Regions from separate parts of the Parashewanella sp. 2210YD4-3 genome, predicted to be linked through region 1. Evidence: predicted binding sites of a transcription regulator. Region 1 holds the regulator's gene; the other holds the start of a gene.
The links. The regulator FliA, encoded in region 1, starts transcription of late flagellar genes. The targets are predictions, from matches to a motif close to CTAAAGNTNNNNNNNNNNNNGCCGATA.

Region 1 (3,412 bases):
ATCTCGACGCATGAGCTTGTCCCAAGCAGGTTGGACATTATTGATGTTACTGATCAAAGCATCAGCCAATGGAAGTGACTCTTCAACCGCATCCATGGTTTTATTCGCGGCTTGTTCCGTCATATCAATAACGTAATTCAAGCGTTCCTTTGCATCAGGTATTTCATTATTGGTTAAATCAGTGAGGCGGCTATCAACTTGAAAGTCGACCAATGCACTATGCAGGTCACGTGTCAGCTTACCAATTTCCTCGTAGAGCTCATTTTGAATAGGCAACGAAATCTCTTTAATGATTTCATCTGCTTGTTGTTGCTCTCCTGCAGATAGAAGTTCAACTAGCTGTTGCGCCTGCTCAAGAGTGATCAGGCCTGATATTTCTTCCGACATACAACGTCCTTGCTCAGGTTAGCCCAGTCTTTCGAAAACTTTATCAAGCTTCTCTTTTAGGGTGGCTGCAGTAAATGGTTTTACTACATAGCCGTTAACACCAGCTTGAGCAGCAGCAATAATTTGCTCACGCTTTGCTTCAGCTGTCACCATAAGTACAGGAATAGATTTGAGTTTCTCATCAGCTCGAATGGCCTTAAGTAAGTCAATTCCCTGCATACCGGGCATATTCCAATCAGTGACCACAAAGTCAAAGTCGCCTTTTTGCAGCATAGGTAGTGCGGTGGTTCCGTCATCGGCTTCTTGGGTGTTATTAAATCCCAAATCCCGCAACAAGTTTTTAATGATACGTCTCATTGTTGAGAAGTCATCAACAATAAGTATCTTCATATTCTTGTCCAAGGTTTCCTCCAAGGGCTTTTGTAATCTTATCTTTATGGTAAAAGCGAACGGAAACTTAATTAGACAAAGTTAAACAACCAATTAGTATTTGGATATCCAAACTGGCCGTAGCGCATCTAACAAGGATTTCCCATCAATCAAAAGTAGCTATCTATAAGCCACTATACAGTTTTTGCTTTTTTAATTTTGCGTCCAGTCTCTCAGCTTACCTTTAAGCCTGAGCATGGCTTGACTCAATATTTGGCTTACCCTTGACTCACTCACTTCAAGAATAGCGCCAATTTCTTTTAAATTAAGAGCTTCGTCATAATACAGTGATAGCACTAAAGCATCTCGTTCAGGCAATTGTTTAATGCCTTCAACTAACGCTTTTTGAAAATTTTGCTCTGATAGAGCATCAAAAGCACGATCTTCAGGCTGCTGCTCTTCACGGATCACGTCATGCGAAACGCCTAAATCTTCAAAACCAACGATTTTTCCTGTCGCCACATCATTTAAAATATGGTGATATTCTTCAATTGGTATATTTAATTCGGCCGCAATCTCAATATCTGAAGCTTCTCTTCCTAATTCTTGCTCAAGCTTCTTTATCACCTGATCAACCATACGTTGATTTCGATGAACCGACCGTGGCACCCAATCTCCTCGACGAATTTCATCCAACATGGCGCCTCGTATGCGAATGCCAGCAAACGTTTCAAACTTTGCACCTTTACCGCTGTCGAATTTACCTGAGGCTTCTAAAAGCCCCATCATTCCGGCTTGTAATAGGTCGTCAAGTTGAACAGATGCTGGAAGTCTCGCTAGAAGGTGGTGAGCGATTTTCTTAACCAGTGGAGCATACTGTTCGACTACATTTGTCCTATCGTCAAAACTAGTATACGCAGCGGCCTTATTCACTCACATCGTCCTCTTGCTCAGGCCTTTTAACCAAGCGTTCAATAAAGAACTCTAGGTGACCACCAGGCTGCTCAGGAATGGGCCAATTGGTGATTTTGTTGGCTAAACTGTGGTAAGCAATGGTCGAAGGTGATTTTGGAAAAGCTTCAACAACTAACTTTTGTTTGCGCACTGATTTTCGAACATTTTCATCATAAGGAACAGTGGCAACTAATTCCAAAGCAACATCGAGAAAGCGATCGGTAACTTTACTTAACTTCGCAAACAACTCCATTCCTTCTCTAAGAGAACGAACCATGTTTGCAACAATTTTAAAACGGAACACGCCATGTTCACGGCTAAGTATTTTTATCAATGCATAAGCATCGGTAATAGATGTTGGTTCATCGCATACGACAATTAGCACGTCTTGAGAGGCTCTTGCGAAACTCAGCACCATATCTGATATGCCTGCTGCGGTATCCACAATGAGCACATCAAATTGTGTTTTCATTTCACTAAATGCACGGATCAATCCAACGTGTTGAGCAGATGTAAGCTCAACCATGTTTTGTGAACCTGATGTAGCCGGTATGATTCCTATCCCTTTAGGGCCGCGAACAATAACATCATCCAATTCGGCTTCACCGGTAAGAACATGGGAAAGGTTTTTTTCAGCACGGATACCTAACATGACATCGACATTAGCCAAACCTAAATCAGCATCTAGTACTAGTACTCGCTTGCCTTTTTCAGCTAAAGCCACTGCAGTATTAATGGAAACACTGGTTTTACCAACACCACCTTTACCACCACTTACAGCAATAACTTTCACTTTTTCATTATTAGGTTGATTTATCATACGTAAACCGCTTGCTTGATCTTGGGTCATAGCTTTACTCAAACTGCCAAAGCGAATTTATTCGCTTTACCTGCTATTAAATCTGTCATTAATGTTGGTAGTGTTCGTTTTGTCGAACTTCCCAGTCAGAATTCGTATTATGTACGAAATCAGGATTGGATTCATCTAAAACTGACAATGCTTGTTTGGCTAATTTTAAAGAATCTGCCACATGCATATCTTCAGGAACTCGCTGTCCATCTGTCACGTAACCAAGAGAGAGTTGATTTTCAATCACTACACTCAAGGCTCCAGCTAATGAAACCGATTCGTCTAATTTAGTTAATATTGCACCAGCTAATGGAACACGCTGAAAATGCTCTACCGCTTCTTGCAACACTCGACGCTGGGATGTTGCAGACAATACCAGATAATTGCGAATAGGTATGCGTTTATTTTCTGCTAAGTTGTCTAATTGTTGATATAGACGCAGATCTCTTTGCCCCATACCCGCTGTATCTATCAATATTAGTTTACGATTTCTAAATTGATAGAGTATTTGTTCCAACTCTGGTAAGTCATGAGCTAGTTTTACTGGGCACCCCATAATTTTGCCATAAGTGGCTAGTTGCTCATAGGCTCCAATACGATAATGGTCCATAGTAATTAACGCCACTTGGTCACTGCCGTGCATCGCTGCAAATCTGGCTGCAATTTTCGCTAAGCTCGTGGTTTTTCCAACTCCAGTAGGACCTACTAACGCTACGACTCCGCCACGTTTTACAATATCATCGCCTTGGTTGTCGAGTAAATTTGCTAAATTTTGAGGTAGAACGCTCACCAATTCGGCAGGTGAATAATGTGATGCTAATTCTGCTAGCTGTTTAGCTATTGGCATAGTGA
Region 2 (3,412 bases), on a different contig from region 1:
CGTAGAAAACCTGCCTTTCTGGATCTTGTATGATTTGTACATTTGTGTGAAATGTTGAATTCTGTGTTGTTGGGCCGTTTGACTCTGTTACTTGATACTTTACATCCAAAGTTAGTGTTACAGCTGGAGGGTAGCCGTCGGCTACACCATTGGGTTGAGGGGCGGAATCCGTGAGGTTAGCTGATAGTTGAGTAGCCATAACAATACAAATAATAAGTTTGTTTCATTGTTATATTAACGAGTTACAAATCCTAGTTAATTATTGTTTAAGCTGTTCCAGCCAAGATACAGATTTTGACAAATCACCAATATTATCCGTTACCCACTTGTCATCATAATAGGTATCTAAATATCGGGTTCCTGAGTCACAAAGTAAGGTGACAATTGAGCCTGTTTCACCATTGTTTTTCATTTCTTCAGCAAGCAGCAAAGCACCATATAAATTCGTACCTGTTGATGCACCCGCTTTCTTCCCTATAATTTGTTCAAGCCAATGAATTGTCGCGATTGAAGCTGTATCAGGTATTTTCAGCATATGATCAACCACACCAGAAATAAAAGACGGTTCGACACGTGGACGACCAATCCCCTCTATTTTGCTGCCATTGTCACAGGTAAGTGCTTTATTACCAGTTTGATAGTAATCGTAGAAAACGGAGTTGTCAGAGTCCACAACACAGAGCTTAGTGTCTAATGCCTGATAACGAAGATAACGACCTATGGTTGCTGATGTTCCCCCTGTTCCTGGGCTCATTACAATCCACTTAGGAATAGGGTGTGGCTCTCGTGTCATTTGAGTGAAAATGGAATCGGCAATATTGTTGTTTCCACGCCAGTCAGTGGCACGTTCAGCATAAGTAAACTGATCCATATAATGACCGTTCAATTCTGCAGCTAAACGTTCTGATTCGGCATAAATCTCGCTGGAGTGATCGACAAAATGGCATTTGCCACCATAAAACTCAATTTGTTGGATTTTCTTTTTAGCCGTGCTGCTTGGCATCACTGCAATAAAAGGTAGACCGAGCAGTCTTGCAAAATAGGCTTCAGAAACTGCGGTACTGCCAGAGGAGGACTCAATAATCGGAGTATCTTCTTTTACCCAGCCATTACAGATGGCATAAAGAAACAAAGAGCGTGCAAGACGATGTTTTAAACTCCCTGTTGGGTGAGTGCTTTCGTCTTTTAGGTAAATATCAATGCCAGTAAGGCTAGGAATATCTAATTTGATCAAGTGAGTGTCAGCACTTCGCTGATAATCAGCTTCGATTTTTTGTATTGCTTGTTTTACCCAAGAGTTGCTCATTGAAAATTCCGACTAAATGACATTCTTATCAAAGAATAAATAAGTACAGAAGAAAAAGCTACTAAGGTAGAGAAATGGTGGAGGGAGAAGGATTCGAACCTTCGAAGGCGGAGCCGTCAGATTTACAGTCTGATCCCTTTGGCCACTCGGGAACCCCTCCACATTTGGAATTGTTTGTTACTTCAAAATAAGAATAAATAAATGGTGGAGGGAGAAGGATTCGAACCTTCGAAGGCGGAGCCGTCAGATTTACAGTCTGATCCCTTTGGCCACTCGGGAACCCCTCCATGACTATTTATTTCTATTTTGTGTGCAAAATGGTGGAGGGAGAAGGATTCGAACCTTCGAAGGCGGAGCCGTCAGATTTACAGTCTGATCCCTTTGGCCACTCGGGAACCCCTCCTTATTTTGCGGCGGCAATAGTAGTGTTAATTTCTCAAACTGTAAAGGGTGAAAGTCAAATAAAGCTAAAGTTCTAGCTCGTATGGTCGATAAACTATCAAAGAACGTCTTATTTGATGAAAGTTTATGCAGTTGACGCCAGTAATAGTAAATGAGTTAGATATAGGAGGCCAATTAAATAAGGCCACCACATCTAACCATCGCAGCGAGTTTTCGCTGTTACTGACACTGATGTCTCAAGACGTTCGAGCCATGGCGCCCTTTTCTGAATCATGCAGCCAAAGTCTAGTGGCCGATATGTCAAAAGATTCAGCCCCAACCGATCATGGCTCTGTATTTCAGCAACATGGATTAACGGAATTCCGATTACAGAATGAACTAAAGCCAGAAGCTCTTATTACTCGAGGGGCTAGGTGCTTTGGTCTGCACGAAGCCATTAAAAATTGTGACATCCATGTTCAGCTAAAACATAATTCTGCCAAACAAAACCAAAAAAAATTAGAGCTAAATTTGGTCGAGAGCATTCAAAAGCAGGAGCAAATGCTCGATTTAGTGATCTAAATCAGAGTTGAGGAAGATGTCGGTGACATATAATGCCGACTCTTTCTAAATAAAGAGGTCTGCCATGAAAAGCATTAAACAAAACCAGTCATTGGATGTAAATGATACATGCAATACGTGTGGTGCTTTTGTTGATGTTGGTGCCGTTATTGGTGAGGATGATAAACAGCTAGTGGTTTCTTTATCTGGTGATAGGGCTGAGCAAGAAGCTCAGCATTTAATCGGAGCAGCTACGAGTCAATTTAGCGATGTGAGCTATCATCTTGATTCGATTAGCAATGAGTTAGTATTAACTCTCGATTTTGCTGTTGCGGTAGAGAAGATGCTCTTTCAAATGCAAAATAAACTAGCATAAAATATTGTCATTTAGACAGTGCAGGCTTGAATTACACTCTTTTTATAAAGTAATCTTTGGCCTCATTGAAGGTTTGGCTTTCATAAGGGATATATGTGAAGCGTCGTAAGTATCAGCACATTGTTGAAACCATAGTTAACTCAGAGCAAAAGCAGCAAGGGAACCTCAGAGAAACAGCCGAGTTGGTTACTGAGTTGTTACTTAAGCACCTAAACATCACTGGTGTCAGTGTTTGGTTGTTTAATCGTGCTCAAGAGGCGCTAAGTCTAGTTTCTCATAGTGGGCTGAAAAGCATCAAGGATGGTGAAAATTTCGTCCAAATTAGCATCTACCCAAATTATTTAAAGCAACTTAAAAACTGCCGAGTCATTGATGTTAACGATACTTCGAAAGATCCAAGAATCGAAGAGCTTATCGCCAATTATATTAAGCCTAGTAATATTAAGTCTTTTCTAGATGTGCCTATTCGTATCAATGGTCATCTTGAAGGTGTCATTAATATAGAGCGAACTGATGAGCAAAAAAATTGGACGGATAGCGAAATTGATATCGCCTCTCAGCTTGCAGACCAATTAGCATTAACTCTAGCTACCAAGAATACCTATGCACAGGATGAGCAGTTATCTTTGTTCAAATGCGCCGCCGAACAAGCTCAGCAAATTTTCATGATCATAAACATGGAAACCCGAATGGTAGAGTTTGTAAATGATGCTTATGAAAAAATCACCGGAGAACCTAAAGATTCTTTTGTAGCTAAGCCAATAACTGAGTTGATGGTATTTAAATCT

Region 2: the regulator FliA is predicted to act here: its motif matches at 1,774-1,800, upstream of AC1EU0_RS13165 (VC2046/SO_2500 family protein).

The regions. Positions count from the first base shown of each region.
Region 1 covers NZ_JBWQOG010000004.1:150,432-153,843, forward strand. Annotated here, with positions in the region: gene AC1EU0_RS07875 (protein phosphatase CheZ) at 1-387, opposite strand, end outside; gene cheY (chemotaxis response regulator CheY) at 406-789, opposite strand; gene AC1EU0_RS07885 (RNA polymerase sigma factor FliA) at 970-1,689, opposite strand; gene AC1EU0_RS07890 (MinD/ParA family protein) at 1,682-2,560, opposite strand; gene flhF (flagellar biosynthesis GTPase FlhF) at 2,619-3,412, opposite strand, start outside.
Region 2 covers NZ_JBWQOG010000008.1:95,853-99,264, forward strand. Annotated here, with positions in the region: gene AC1EU0_RS13140 (hypothetical protein) at 1-199, opposite strand, end outside; gene AC1EU0_RS13145 (PLP-dependent cysteine synthase family protein) at 260-1,306, opposite strand; tRNA gene AC1EU0_RS13150 (tRNA-Tyr) at 1,382-1,466, opposite strand; tRNA gene AC1EU0_RS13155 (tRNA-Tyr) at 1,509-1,593, opposite strand; tRNA gene AC1EU0_RS13160 (tRNA-Tyr) at 1,625-1,709, opposite strand; gene AC1EU0_RS13165 (VC2046/SO_2500 family protein) at 1,835-2,269, shown strand; gene AC1EU0_RS13170 (DUF406 family protein) at 2,334-2,624, shown strand; gene AC1EU0_RS13175 (sensor domain-containing phosphodiesterase) at 2,720-3,412, shown strand, end outside.